Regions from separate parts of the Skermanella cutis genome, predicted to be linked through region 3. Evidence: riboswitches for the same ligand, from Rfam matches in the RefSeq annotation. Region 3 holds a riboswitch; each other region holds the start of a gene.
What was found. Region 3 has a riboswitch for thiamine pyrophosphate ahead of thiO (glycine oxidase ThiO). Riboswitches for the same ligand answer to the same signal wherever they lie in the genome.
Positions count from the first base shown of each region.

Region 1: linked by a shared signal. The riboswitch ahead of IGS68_RS19245 (ABC transporter ATP-binding protein) and the one ahead of thiO (glycine oxidase ThiO) in region 3 are both predicted to bind thiamine pyrophosphate.
Region 2: linked by a shared signal. The riboswitch ahead of thiC (phosphomethylpyrimidine synthase ThiC) and the one ahead of thiO (glycine oxidase ThiO) in region 3 are both predicted to bind thiamine pyrophosphate.

Region 1 is NZ_CP067420.1:4,121,856-4,126,696, reverse strand. It holds gene dprA (DNA-processing protein DprA) at 1-167, opposite strand, end outside; gene IGS68_RS19255 (ABC transporter substrate-binding protein) at 247-1,218, opposite strand; gene IGS68_RS19250 (ABC transporter permease) at 1,225-1,980, opposite strand; gene IGS68_RS19245 (ABC transporter ATP-binding protein) at 2,012-2,779, opposite strand; TPP riboswitch at 2,772-2,880, opposite strand; gene IGS68_RS19240 (acetoin utilization protein AcuC) at 2,990-4,141, shown strand; gene IGS68_RS19235 (DUF192 domain-containing protein) at 4,201-4,674, shown strand; gene IGS68_RS19230 (class I SAM-dependent methyltransferase) at 4,687-4,841, opposite strand, start outside.
Region 2 is NZ_CP067420.1:3,199,400-3,204,240, reverse strand. It holds gene IGS68_RS15150 (DUF3369 domain-containing protein) at 1-47, shown strand, start outside; gene IGS68_RS15145 (EAL domain-containing protein) at 112-1,320, opposite strand; gene IGS68_RS15140 (hypothetical protein) at 1,615-1,839, shown strand; gene IGS68_RS15135 (hypothetical protein) at 2,033-2,944, shown strand; TPP riboswitch at 3,011-3,129, shown strand; gene thiC (phosphomethylpyrimidine synthase ThiC) at 3,200-4,841, shown strand, end outside.
Region 3 is NZ_CP067420.1:548,291-553,131, reverse strand. It holds gene IGS68_RS02600 (tRNA1(Val) (adenine(37)-N6)-methyltransferase) at 1-700, shown strand, start outside; gene IGS68_RS02595 (S49 family peptidase) at 749-1,609, shown strand; TPP riboswitch at 1,699-1,799, shown strand; gene thiO (glycine oxidase ThiO) at 1,790-3,001, shown strand; gene thiS (sulfur carrier protein ThiS) at 2,998-3,219, shown strand; gene thiG (thiazole synthase) at 3,259-4,038, shown strand; gene IGS68_RS02580 (hypothetical protein) at 4,090-4,329, shown strand; gene IGS68_RS02575 (glycine--tRNA ligase subunit alpha) at 4,550-4,841, shown strand, end outside.

The DNA.
Region 1 (4,841 bases), 2.4 Mb from region 3:
CGGCCTCCCCGCCGGGCGAGGTCGGGCAGCGCCTTCAGGGCCAGCGTGGCGGTGTCGTAGCGTTCCAGCAGACGGGCGAAGGTGACCGGGCCGACATTCTCGGTCCGGATCAGCCGCAGCCAGTCGATCCGCTCGGCATCGGAGAGTGCGCGTCTCAGTTGAGTCATGCCGCACGATACCGCAGCCGGCGGCATGATCAACGCCTGCCGCACACGCGCGCATGCGGCAAAATGGCAAAGACGGTCCTCAGCGAAGCTCGACCGCGTAGTCCGCCAGTCTCGGCACCTCCCCGATCAGCTCACGTTCCTTCAGGAACCGGGCGAACCGCTCGTATCGCCTCGCGTCCAGTGCCGCCGGGCTGTGGGCGAAGCGGGGCAGGGTGTCGCGCCAGGCGCGCCGGTTCAGCTCGTCGTCCAGTTCGGGGTTGGCCTTGACGAACAGCTTCCACGACTCGTCCGGATGGTTCATCAGGTACAGCGTGCCGCGCTCGACCGCGTCCAGGAAGCGGGGCAGGCGGGGGTCGGCGGCCTTCTCGCGGTTGGCGACGATGACCAGCTCGTCATAGGGCGGGACGCCGTGCTCCTCCGGATAGAAGGCGCGCCCGGCCTTGCCCTCGATGTCGAGCTGGTTCAGCTCGAAGTTCCGGTAGGCCCCGACCACCGCGTCGACCTGTCCCGACAGCAGCGCCGGCGACAGGCTGAAATTGACGTTGACCAGTTCCACGTCGGACAGCTTCAGCCCGGCGTTCTCCAGCATCGCGCCGAGCAGCGCGTCCTCCAGCCCGCCGACGGAGTATCCGACCTTGCGCCCCTTCAGGTCCGCGATCGACTTGACCGGCCCGTCCGCCAGCACGACCACCGTGTTCAGCGGCGTCGCGACCAGCGTGCCGATCCGGGTCAGCGGCAGGCCCTCGGCCGCCTGCATCTGGAGCTGCGGCTGGTACGAGATGGCGAGGTCGGCCCGGCCGGCGGCGACCAGCTTGGGCGGATCGTTCGGGTCGGCAGGCGCTATCATCTCGACCTCCAGCCCGGCGTCGCGGAAGTAGCCCATCTCCCGAGCCACGTACAGCGGCGCATGGTCCGGGTTCACGAACCAGTCCAGCAGGACCGTGAGCTTGTCCTGGGCCGATGCCGGCGCCGAGGCGGCGAGGCCGGCCGCCAGGACCAGCCCCGCCAGCCCGGCCTTCAGGATGGATCGGCGCGATGCTTCGGTACGCATGGGTGTTCAGTCCCTCTCTTCGTCTGGATTATTGTCGGGCTGCCACGGCAGGGCGCGGCGCAGCAGGGCGTCCACCGCGAAATAGAGCGCCACCGCGATGGCGGCCAAGGTCAGCAGGGCGGCGAACATCAGGTCCACCTGCATGCGCCCGTTGGCGTGCAGCATCAGGTATCCGAGGCCGGCCGAGGCTCCGACCCACTCGCCCACCACGGCGCCGATCGGCGCGACCGCCGTGGCGACCCGCAGGCCCGAGGCGAAGGCTGGCAATGCTGCCGGCAGGCGGATCCGCACCAGCGTGCTCCAGCGCGACCCGCCCATGGTCCGCGCCAGGTCCAGCCAGCCCGGCTCGGTCCGGCGCAGCCCGTCGAAGAAGGCCGAAGTGACCGGGAAATAGATGATCAGGGTCGCCATGGCGACCTTGGACGCCATGCCGTAGCCCAGCCACAGCACCAGCAGCGGCGCCAGCGCGAACACCGGGATCGCCTGGCTGAACACCAGCACCGGCATCAGCCAGCGCCGCGCCGGCCGGAAATAGCTGAGCGTCAGCGCCGTGGCGGCGCCCAGCACGACGCCGAGCGCCAGCCCGCCCAGGATCTCGCCGATCGTGAACAGGGCGTGGTAGCCGATCAGGCCGGCCCGCTCCCACAGCGCCATCGCCACCCGCGCCGGATCGGGCAGGATGAAGCGCGGCACGCCGGTCGCCCAGACCAGCGCCTGCCACGCGGCGATCAGGACCGCCGCGGTCACCAGGGGGCGCACCATGGGCCGTACCGCCCGCATCATACTGCCCGCATCATGATGACAGCCGCCGCAGCAGCTCGGCCTGGCGGACCAGAAGCGCCGGATCGTCGGCCGGCCGCGGCGGCGAACCCTCGGGCGAGATCGCCGGACCGATCTCCGCCGGCTGCCCCGCCATCACATGGATCCGGTGCCCGATGCGCAGCGCCTCCAGCGGGTCGTGGGTGACCAGAAGCACCGTCCTGCCCGCCAGCAGCCCGGCCGCCAGTTCCTGGAGCCTCAGGCGGGTGATCGCGTCCAGGGCCGAAAACGGCTCGTCCATCAGCACGACGGGACGGTCCTCCATCAGGGTGCGGGCCAGGGCCACCCGCTGGCGCATGCCGCCCGACAGCTCGGCCGGCCGGGCTTGCAGCCGGTCGCCCAGCCCGACCGCGTCGAGCAGCCCGCGCGCCCGGTCCACCAGGGCGGCGCCCACCGCCTCGCCGCGCAGCCTCGGCCCCAGCAATACATTGTCCAGCGCGCCCAGCCAGGGCAGCAGCAGGTCCTGCTGCGCCATGTAGGCGACCCGGCCGTCCAGCGGCTTCCCGTCCTCCGCCGCCAGGACCGTGGGCGGCTCCGGATCGGCCAGCCCGGCGATCAGCCGAAGCAACGTGGTCTTGCCGACGCCGCTCGGCCCCAGCAGGCAGGTGCAGCGACCGCCTTCGAGCTCGAAATCCAGGCCGTCGAACAGCCGCACGCCGCCATAGGTCAGGCGGGCCCGCTCAATCCTTACGCCGATGCTGGGAAGACGGGCCGACTCGGTCGGCCGCACGAGGTCGTGCATGGGTCACTGATCCCTACGCCGGTATCAACCGGATCAGGTTCCAGGGGTCGTCCCGCGTCTTGGGACCTCTCAGCCGACCATCGGCTCCCCCCAGTGAGGTTGGACGGACTATTGCAAGTCCATGACGCCCTGGCAAGGCGCCTGCATACCGAATACGCAGATAAACGCACGGAGTTGACGAAACCCGGGGAGCGGCCTAGGTCAGCTTCCATGCTGAACCAGTCCCAGCCCGCCCAGTCTCAGTTCGCCCAGTCCCAGCCCATCGGTCCGCTCTTCATCGGAAGCGAGATCTACCGGGCCTCCACCTATGGCAAGAAGCACCCGCTCGCGATCCCGCGGGTCTCCACCGCGATCGATCTTTCCCGTGCCATGGGGTGGCTGGACCACCGGGCCTACCTGGACAGCCCCAGGGCGACGCCCGACCAGCTCGCCCGTTTCCACGATCGCTCATATATAGAGACGGTCCGCCGGGCCGAGGCGGAGCAGCGGCTCGATCCGGAGGCGCGCGACCGCTACAATATCGGCCGGCTGGAGAACCCGATCTTCCCCGAGGTCTTCCGCCGCCCCGCCACGGCGTCGGGCGGATCGATCCTGGCCGGCCGGCTGCTCGCCGAGCACGAGGGGGTGATCTACAACCCCGCGGGCGGGACCCACCATGGCCTGCGCGACCGGGCCAGCGGCTTCTGCTACTTCAACGACCCTGTGCTCGCGATCCTGACCATGCTCGACGGCGGGTTGCGGCGGGTCTATTACGCGGACCTGGACGCCCACCACGGCGACGGGGTGGAATATGCCTTCGCCGACGACGACCGGGTGCTGACCGTGTCGGTCCACGAGGGCACCCGCTGGCCCTTCACCGGCAAGGTCGGGGACCGGGCCGGCGGCATGGCCCGCAACCTGCCGGTCCCGGTGGAATTCAACGATTCCGAGCTGGACTACATCCTGGAGAACGCCCTGATGCCGCTGGGCCGGGGCTTCACCCCCGACGCCGTGGTGATCCAGTGCGGCGCCGACGCCCTGGCCGACGACCCGCTGAGCCGGCTGGAACTGTCCAACCGCGCCCTGTGGAACGCGGTCCGATCGCTTGCGACCCTGGCGCCTCGGGTCCTGGTGCTGGGCGGCGGCGGCTACAATCCGTGGTCGGTCGGCCGCTGCTGGACCGGCGTCTGGGCCACCCTCAACGGCATCGACCCGGACGTCCCGGTGACCCAGGACGCCGAGGAGGTGCTGCGCGCCCTGACCTGGAGCCGCCGCCAGGGCCAGAACCCGCCGGAACACTGGTTCACCACCATCGCCGACGCCCCGAGGCCCGGCCCGGTGCGCGACGAGATCCGGCAGGTCGTGGACGCCGTCATGTCCTGACGCTACAGGATTCGCCCAAATGCTTTACATATGGGGCGGGCTCCTGTAGCGACTGGACCATGGCTGCCGCGATCATCCGAACCTTCACCCTCGTCCTGCTGCTGGTTGCGGCCGGTCTGGGTCCCGTGTCCGCCGCGGAGACGTTCCGCACCGACCGCCTGACCATCGAGACCGCGTCGGGCGGAAAGTATCCCTTCGCGATCGAGGTCGCCGAGACTCCGCGCCAGATGGCGCAGGGGCTGATGTTCCGCGAGACCATGGCGCCCGACGCCGGCATGCTGTTCGTCCTGCCGCAACTCCAGACCATGTCCATGTGGATGAAGAACACCTTCATCCCGCTCGACATGGTGTTCATCGGCGCCGACGGCCGGATCGTCAACATCCACGAGAACGCGGTGCCCCAGTCGCTGGACACCATCAGTTCCGCGGGCCAGGTCAAGGGCGTGCTGGAGATCAACGGCGGCATGGCCGCCCGGCTGGGCATCCGTGCCGGCGACCGGGTGGTCCACCCGGCCTTCCAGCAACAGGGCTGACCGGGCTGACCCTCAGGGGCGCTTGCGCGCCAAGGTCAGCCCGTCGCCCAGCGGCAGCAGCACCTGTGTCACCCGCTCGTCGGCATGGACGAAGGCGTTGAACGCCCGGAACGTCTCGGTCTTGGGCTTGGTCGCTTCCGGATCGGCGACCGTGCCGCGCCACAGCG
Region 2 (4,841 bases), 2.7 Mb from region 3:
TCCTGACGATCCTGGACCGCGGCCTGGACGAGGAGGGGATAGGCTGACCGCGGGACCTACGGGTGGGGGCGGCGTCCAGAGGTCCCCATGAAGCTGCCACGGCGGTGCCGGTTACTCTCGGGAAGCGATGGGTCGATCGAGCATCCCGCCCATGACGTCCGCCGGGACCGGCCGGCTGTAATGATAGCCCTGGCCGAACGTGCATCCCAGTTCCCGGAGCGGCCGGATCAGGTCGGCCGTCTCGACGCCTTCCGCCACCACCTCCATGCCCATGCGGCGGGCCAGAGTGATGATGGTTTCGACGATATGATGGGTGCGTCCCACTTCGCCCAGCGCCCGGACGAACGACTGGTCGATTTTGAGCACGTCGAACGGGAACTTGTGCAGGTAGGAAAGGCTGGAGTAGCCGGTCCCGAAATCGTCGAGCGCCAGGGTCACGCCGAGGTCCTTGATCCTGCACATGACTTCGTAGGCCTGGTGGGGATCGTGGACCAGCGCCGTCTCGGTCAGCTCGACCTTCAGACGGTCGGCGGGGAAGCCGGTCATCGCCAATCGCTCCGCCAGGCCGGTCACCACGTCCATGTCCGTGAAATGCTGCGACGACAGGTTGACGCTCAGGAAGGGCAGGGGACGGTCGCCGGCCGTCCGGCGCAGCAGCGCGCAGGCATCCGCCATGATGGCCAGGTCGATCTGCCGGATCAGGCCGCTCTTCTCGCCCAGATCGATGAACTCGCAGGGCGGCACCAGGCCGCGGTCGGGATGGCGCCACCGGGCAAGGGCCTCGAACCCGGCGAGTTCGCCGCCCGCGATCGTCACGATCGGCTGGAAGAACGGCTCGAACTCCCCGGCGCCGAGGCCGCGTTCCAGGTCGTGTTCGCGGTGAATCCAGTTCAGCGCCGATTCGCCGCGCTCGGTGCCGCCGGTGGGCGCCGACACCACCAGATGGTTCGCCGTCCCCCGGTCGCGGCCCGGCAGGTCGTTGAGAAGCCCGCTCTGCGCCTGCCTGAACCGGCTGATCAGGCTGCCGAGCAATTGCCCGACGACCGGCTCCACCTCCTGGATGCGCCGCTTCAGCTGATCCCGCCGGATGATCAGCACCTCGGTCTCCTCCGTCGCCCGGGCCGCGGCCGACCGGACGCTGTCGTCCAGCACCGCCATCTCGCCGAAGATCTCGCCCCGGCCGAGGGTCGCCAGCGTGATGTGGGTCCGGTCCCGGGTCGCGCAGATCTCGACCTGTCCCCGTTCCACGATGTAGGCGCAGTCGGCGGGCTGTCCCTCGAAGAAGATCGTTGCACCTGGTCGAAACGTCTTGCGGATCAAGGGAGGGTCTCCACGATGGGTCGCCGGCTGCCGGAACGGAATAAAGCAATTTCAGGAAAATACGGCTTAATCCGAATTCTGTAAAGATGGGCCGAACCGGTCAAATAATCTGGCGACGGAGTCTTATCGTTCGTAAGGCAAACGGAGTTTTCCGTTCGTAACGGGGCGGGACAGCTGCTCCAAGCCTTGGATTTTTCTTGCGTGATATACATATCGGTGCCGTCACTCGAAGTAAGCGCATAGGTTTGTTGGTTAACTTTGTAATGGGTTGTAACCTCCACAAGGGAGCTGGCGATGGCCGCAATCGAAAGCCTGAAGGCGATTCTCGACAAGACCTACGAAGGCATGACGCCCAAGCAGCTGATGTCGCAATCTCCTGCCGCCCTGGCGGGCGTGACCGAAAGCGACGCGCTCAAGCTCAAGGAAGCCTTCGGTATCGACACGATCGAAGAGCTGGCGACGTGCAAATACTTCCTGTGGGCGCAGGCGCTCCACGTCCTCGCGAAGACCGAGAAATAGGACCTCGTCCCGCCGCGATCCGGAGGAGGCCGCGGCGGGGCCTTCGTCACCCGTCTCCATCCCCCGGGCAGCGATTCCGGCAGTCGTTCCCGGCGTTTCGGATCGATGATGCGGACGCGGAAGAAAAAGGTGGAGTTTTGCCTATCGAAAGTTTTACCTCTCCTGGCCGCACATCCCCGTAGGAAGCCAGGACATGCCGACCACAGCCAGGAAGCTCTATACTCCCGCCCGGTTGCCTTCGATCCCGCCGGGAGTGGCACCGCCGTTCCATCAGGCGGCGCTGTCCAGCTGCGTGGTCCATCACCTCGTCGATCCCGCCAGGGTAGTCGATCTCTTCGAAGGGAGCGGGCTGCGGCCAGCCATTTTCGGCGACCGCGCCTCGGTCAGCTTCGGCTTCCATGTCCATGCCGCCTTCCGATCCGCCGGGCTGAACCTGCCGCCCGAACACTGGTCGCCGTCGGCGGCCGGGATCGTCCAGGAGTTGGAACTGAGCATGGTAGCCTTTCCGGAAGGCCGCGGGGGCGAGGTTCCCGACGTTACCATCGACCAGTGGCTGATGGGCGACGATCAGACCAAGCTGCTGGGAAACCACCGCCTGTTCGTGCCGTGCGACGATCCGGCAGCCGTCGCGGTCGGCAGGGACCTGTTCGGCGACCCGACGTTCCTGACCGGCTTCCTGGTCAACCTGCCATCGCCCGATCCTGTCCGCGACGGCACGGCCGCGACTGCCGAGACGGAGTGGATGCAGACCTGGGGCTTCAGGGTCGGCGATCCCGACGAGCCCGACCACTTCATCTTCACCGCCCTGGTCGATACCACCGGCCTGACCCCGATCCCCGGCACGATCTCCCCGGTCACCCGGTACGGCGTTTCCGCGGCCGGCCCGGTCGGCTGCCGCTGGAGCGTCGCCCGGCCCTTCGACACCTACTTCATCGCCGATGCCGGACCGACGGATCGCGTGCGGCTGACCTACGGCGCGAGTTCCCATCCGATGGGCATCGTCATGCGGGACCTGCTGGAAGGAGCCCAGGCCTACGCGGTCCAGACATTCCAGTCCGACCCGGTCGCGGTCCGCAGCCGGCCTTACCTCCTGACGCCGCGCTGAGGATATCGGGATCGGGCGTGACGGCGACTCACGGCTTGACAAGCGGCGGCGATGCACTGAGGATCGGCGTATTCCCAGGGGAGCCCCGATAGGGGGCTGAGATTCCGTCGGCCTAGCGGCAACGCGGAGACCCTTTGAACCTGATCCGGGTCGTGCCGGCGTAGGAAGGGGAGAGGGCGAGGACTCCGCGCCCGGTCTCATCATATCCATCGCTGCATTCCGGATCTCCGCTCGCAATCGAAGCAGGAGATCACGATGCCGAAAGACAGCAATCCCACCGTCACCGTTTCCACCGGGCCGCTGCCCGCGTCGCGCAAGGTCCATGTTCCGGGCGCGCTGTACCCGGACCTGCGGGTGGCGCTGCGGGAGATCGACCTGGAGCCGGGCAGCGGGGAGCCGCCGGTCCGGGTCTATGACAGCTCCGGCCCCTACAGCGATCCGGCTGCTGAAATCGACATCGCCCGCGGCCTGCCCGCGCTGCGCGCCGGCTGGATCGCGGCCCGCGGCGATACCGAGGCCTATGACGGCCGGCCGGTCAAGCCGGAGGACAACGGCCTGCGCCAGGGCCAGCGCGCCAACCTGGAGGAGTTCTCCGGCCCCGCCCGCAGGCCGCTACGCGCACGGGCCGGCGCCGCCGTGACACAGATGGCCTATGCGCGGCGCGGCATCGTCACGCCGGAGATGGAGTATGTCGCGATCCGGGAGAACCTCGGCCGGCAGGCGGCGCTCGATGCCGTGCCGGACGGCCGGTCCTTCGGCGCCGCGATCCCCGACCATGTCACCCCCGAGTTCGTGCGCGACGAGGTGGCGAGGGGCAGGGCGATCATCCCGGCCAACATCAATCACCCCGAGATCGAACCGATGATCATCGGCCGCAGTTTCCTGGTCAAGATCAACGCCAACATCGGCAATTCCGCCGTCGCCTCCTCCGTGGGAGAGGAGGTCGAGAAGATGGTCTGGGCGACCCGCTGGGGAGCCGACACCGTGATGGACCTCTCGACCGGCGCCAACATCCACACCACCCGCGAGTGGATCATCCGCAACTCCGCCGTGCCGATCGGCACCGTCCCGATCTACCAGGCCCTGGAGAAGGTCGGCGGCCGGGCCGAGGAACTGACCTGGGACATCTACCGCGACACGCTGATCGAGCAGGCGGAGCAGGGCGTGGATTACTTCACCATCCATGCCGGGGTCCGGCTCGCCCACATCCCCCTGACCGCGCGCCGGGTGACCGGCATCGTCTCGCGCGGCGGCTCGATCCTCGCCAAGTGGTGCCTGGCGCACCACCGGGAGAACTTCCTCTATACCCGGTTCGACGAGATCTGCGAGATCATGCGGGCCTACGACATCAGCTTCTCGCTGGGCGACGGGCTGCGGCCGGGCTCCATCGCCGACGCCAACGACGCGGCGCAGTTCGCCGAGCTGGAGACGCTGGGCGAACTGACCCAGGTCGCCTGGAAGCACGACGTGCAGGTCATGGTGGAGGGGCCGGGCCATGTGCCGATGCACAGGATCAAGGAGAACATGGACCGGCAGCTCGACGTCTGCCGCGAAGCGCCCTTCTACACGCTCGGCCCGCTGACCACCGACATCGCGCCCGGCTACGACCACATCACCAGCGGCATCGGCGCCGCCATGATCGGCTGGTTCGGCACGGCGATGCTGTGCTACGTGACTCCGAAGGAGCATCTGGGGCTGCCCGACCGCGACGACGTCAAGGTCGGGGTCGTCACCTACAAGATCGCGGCCCACGCCGCCGACCTTGCCAAGGGGCATCCGGCGGCCAGGCTGAGGGACGACGCGCTCAGCCGCGCCCGGTTCGACTTCCGCTGGCGCGACCAGTTCCACCTGTCGCTCGATCCCGAGACGGCGGAGCGGTTCCATGACCAGACCCTGC
Region 3 (4,841 bases):
GGTCGCCCTGATGCAGCCGGCCCGGGGCTATCGCGCCGCGATCGACCCGGTGCTGCTGGCGGCGGCGACGCCCGCCGCGGCGGGCGACCGGGTGCTCGACGTCGGCGCGGGCGTGGGCGCCGCCACGCTGTGCCTGGCGGCGCGGGTTCCCGGCGCCGATGTCACCGGACTGGAGCTTCAGCCCGGCCTCGCGGCGCTCGGGGCGGAGAATGTCCGCGCCAACGGGCTGGAGGACAGGGTCCGCATCCTGGAAGGCGACCTGCTGGCGCCGCCGGAGGAGCTTGCCCACACGGCCTTCGACCGGGTGATGACCAACCCGCCGTTCCAGGAGGCCGGCACCCACACCCCGCCGCCGGACGGAAGCCGCGCCCTGGCGCACGGCGAGGGCGCGGCCGACCTGGCGGCCTGGCTCGATTTCTGCGCCCGCCGGGTGAAGCCGCGCGGCACCCTGACCGTCATCCACCGGGCCGACCGGCTGGACGACCTGATCTCCCTGCTGCGCGGCCGTTTCGGCGGGATCACCCTGGTCCCGCTGTGGCCCAAGGCCGGCCGGCCCGCCCGGCGCATCGTGGTGACCGCGCGCAAGGGGGCCCGCAGCCCCGCCCGCCTGATGCCCGGCCTGGTTCTGCACGAGGCCGACGGCGGCTTCACCGGCGCGGCGCAGGCGATCCTGCGCGACGGCGCCGCGCTGGATCTTTGAAATCAGGGCGCCCGCCCCATCTTAAGCGGCATGCTGATCCGCCGTATCATGACCGCCTTCGGTCGCAAGCCCGCCCCCACCGTTTCCGTTCTCCGGCTGTCCGGCGTCATCGGCGCCGGCGGGGCTTTCCGCCCGGGAATCACCCTGGCGGCCCTGGCGCCCGCCATCCAGCGCGCCTTCTCCGTTCCCGGCCAGCAGGCCGTGGCGCTCCAGGTCAATTCGCCCGGAGGCTCACCGGTCCAGTCCGCCCTGGTCGCGGGACGCATCCGCCAGCTGGCGGACGAGAAGAAGGTGCCGGTCTTCGCCTTCGCGGAGGACGTCGCCGCATCGGGCGGCTACTGGCTGGCCTGCGCCGCCGACGAGATCTACGCCGATCCCAGCTCGATCATCGGCTCGATCGGCGTGGTTTCCGCTGGCTTCGGCTTCCAGGACCTGATCGCCCGCTACGGGATCGAGCGGCGGGTGCATACCTCCGGCACCCGGAAGGCCATGCTCGACCCGTTCCAGCCCGAGCGGGACGAGGACATCGTCCGGCTGAAGGCCATCCAGGCGGAGATCCACGACGCCTTCAAGGCCATGGTCCGCGGCCGGCGCGGCGACCGCCTGAAGGGGACCGACGAGGACCTGTTCTCGGGGGAATTCTGGACCGGCGCCAAGGCGCTGGACCTGGGGCTGGTCGACGGGCTCGGCGACCTGCGCTCGGTCATGCGCGACCGCTTCGGCGAAAAGGTCAACCTGCGGCTGGTCCATGGCGAGCGCCGCTGGTGGCGAAGCCGCATCCGGACGGAAGCGGCGCTGTCCGGCCTGACCCCGTCCGGCCTGACCCCGTCCGGCCTCGCCGACGATCTGGCGGGCGCCCTGGTCAATGCCGTCGAGGACCGCGCGATGTGGTCCCGCTTCGGCCTGTAGCGCCGGCACTCGGGCTGGGCGGCTGCCCGATAAGCCTTGCGGTCATACCGGGGCATGCCGCATAGTCGCGACCCTGGACGCGAGTCCGGAAAATCTGGCTGGGGTGCCGGTCCTTCGAGGGGCCGGCTGAGATCATACCCATCGAACCTGTTCGGATAATGCCGACGAAGGGAGCCCCCCATGACGACAGCGCGATCCGTTTCCGAATTTTCGACCGGCCTGCGGTCCGACCGCCCCTCGGTCGCCATCGTCGGCGCCGGCGTGGTCGGCCTCGGCATCGGCTGGCGCCTTGCCGCCGCCGGGTGCCGGGTCGAGATCTTCGACAAGGGCGAGGCGGGACGCGGGGCGAGCCATGCCGCCGCCGGCATGCTGGCGGCCGGGGTCGAGGTCGAGCCCGGCGAGGAAGGCCAGCTGCCGCTTAACCGGCACAGCCAGGACCTGTGGCCGGGCTTCGCCGAGGAGCTTCAGGCCGCCTCCGGAATCGACGTCGAGCTGCGCACCGAGGGCACCCTGGTGGTGGCGCTGAACGCCGACGACGTGGCGCGCCTGCGCTTCAATTTCGACCTCCAGAAGAGCCTGGGGCTCGGCCACGAATGGCTGACCGGGGCCGAGGTCAAGCGCCGCGAGCCCTATCTTCACGCCGGCACGGCCGCGGCGATCCTGAGCCCGCGCGACCACCAGGTGGACAACCGGAAGGTCGCCCTGGCCCTCCGCACCGCCTTCGAGCGGGCCGGCGGGCGCCTGCACGAACATGTCCCGGTCGAGGAGATCCTGGTCGAGGGCGGGCGCGCCGCCGGCGTGCTGGCGGCCGGAGGGGAGGCGCACCGGGCCGACGTCACCGTGCTGGCGGCCGGCGCCTGGTCTCGCACGGTCCCGGGCCTGCCCGACGACGCCCGGCCGCCGGTCCGGCCGGTCAAGGGCCAGATGGCGGCCCTGCGGATGGACCCGCGCGAGCCGCTGCTGCGCCACGTGGTCTGGACCCCCGGCGTCTACCTGGTGCCGCGCCGCGACGGGCGGCTGGTGATCGGCGCCACGGTGGAGGAGCGCGGGTTCGACACCGACCTGACCGCGGGCGGCGTCATGTCCCTGCTCGAAGGCGCCTGGCGGGCCCTGCCGGGTGTCGAGGAACTGCCGATCGACGAGCTGTGGGTGGGATTCCGCCCCGGCTCGCGCGACGACGCGCCCATCCTGGGGCCTTCGGCGCTGGACGGGCTGGTCCTGGCGACCGGCCACCATCGGAACGGCATCCTGCTGACCCCGGTCACCGCCGACGCCGTCTCCGACCATATCCTGACCGGGCGGACCGCCGACGTCATCCGCCCGTTCGGCATCGATCGATTCGTCAAGAGAGCGGCGCCAGGCCGCCCGCAGAGTGGGAAGGAACCTCGATGACCCCGCATGTCCCCCGGCATATCCAGGTGAACGGCCGGCGCGAGCCGCTGGCGGCCCCGACGCTCGACGCCCTGCTGCGCGGGAAGGGGGTCGTTCCCGGAGCCCGCGGCGTCGCCGTCGCGCTGAACGGCGAGGTCGTCCCGGCCGGCCGCTGGGCCGACACGGCCCTGGCCGAAGGCGACGACCTGGAGATCGTCCGCCCCTTCTCCGGCGGCTGAAGCCGGATACGCCCGTTACGAAGCCCTGAAAGCACCCCCATGTCCCATCCGCCCGATTCCTTCGAGATCGCCGGCCGCAGGCTCACCTCCCGACTGTTCATCGGCACCGCCGGCTATCCGAACCGCCAGGTCATGCTCGATTCCATCACGGCGAGCGGGGCCGAGGTCGTCACCGTGTCGATCCGCCGCATCAGCCTGGAAGGCTATGCCGAGAGCATGGTCGACCTGCTGGGGTCCGACTATGTCCTGCTGCCCAACACAGCCGGCTGCTCGACCGCGCGGGAGGCGGTGCTGACCGCCCGCCTCGCCCGCGAGGCCCTGCATACGGACTGGATCAAGCTGGAGGTGATCGGCGACCGCGAGACCCTCCACCCCGACGTGGAGGAGCTTCGGCGCGCGACCGAGGAGCTGGTCGCCGACGGCTTCACCGTGCTGCCCTACTGCAACGACGACCCGGTGTCCTGCCGCAAGCTGGCCGACGCCGGCGCCGCGGCGGTGATGCCGCTGGGCTCGCCGATCGGCTCCGGCATGGGGATCGCCAACCCCCACGCGATCGAGCTGATCTGCGCGCGCAGCTCCGTTCCGGTGATCCTGGACGCGGGGATCGGCACCGCCTCGGACGCGACGCTGGCGCTGGAGCTGGGGTGCAGCGCCGTGCTGCTGAACACGGCCGTCGCCAAGGCCCGCGACCCGCGCCGCATGGCGGCGGCGATGCGGGCCGCCGTGGAGGCGGGGCACGCCGCCCGGCAGGCCGGCCGCATCCCGAAACGGACCTACGCCCAGGCTTCCAGCCCGCAGCTCGGCCTGATCGGCACCTGACTTGACCGGCACCCGGCTTGACCCGCATGGGCGGGGGCACTAAGAGGAAGCATGCTGAAATTCCTCACCCTCGTCCTGCTGATCGCCGCCGTATGGTTCGGCTTCAAGTTCGTCGCCCGAACCCAGGCGATCGCCAAGGCGAAGCGCGAGATGCAGGCCCGCCGCGAGGCCGGGCTGCCCCGCCCGCGTCCCCGCGACGCCCAGGAGATGGTCCGCTGCGCCTCCTGCGGCGTCTACGTGTCGGCCACCAAGACCAGCGCCTGCGGCCGCCCGGACTGCCCTTACCGGTGAGGGGGATTCCTGTTGTTTGTCCACAGATGAACGCAGATGGGCACGGATGTTTTCTCGATCCTGTCCGTGTCCATCTGCGTTCATCTGTGGATGATGCGGCCCTTTGCCGTTCGCCCGTCGTGCGACGCCGGCTCCGACGCACCGCCTCCTGCACTTGATTCCGCCAGACTGCCCGCGTATCGTCCACGCACTGCAACATAATCATAAAGTGTGAGCGAACATGGCGCCTGCAAGCGCGGCGACACGGCCCCTCAGCTTCCAGGGGCTGATCCTGAAGCTCCAGAATTTCTGGGCGGAACAGGGCTGCGTCATCCTCCAGCCCTACGACATGGAAGTCGGCGCCGGCACGTTCCACCCGGCGACGACCTTGCGGGCGCTGGGGCCGCAGGACTGGCGCGCGGCCTATGTCCAGCCGTCGCGCCGGCCCAAGGACGGCCGTTACGGCGAGAATCCCAACCGCTTGCAGCATTACTACCAGTTCCAGGTGATCCTGAAGCCGTCGCCGGCCGACG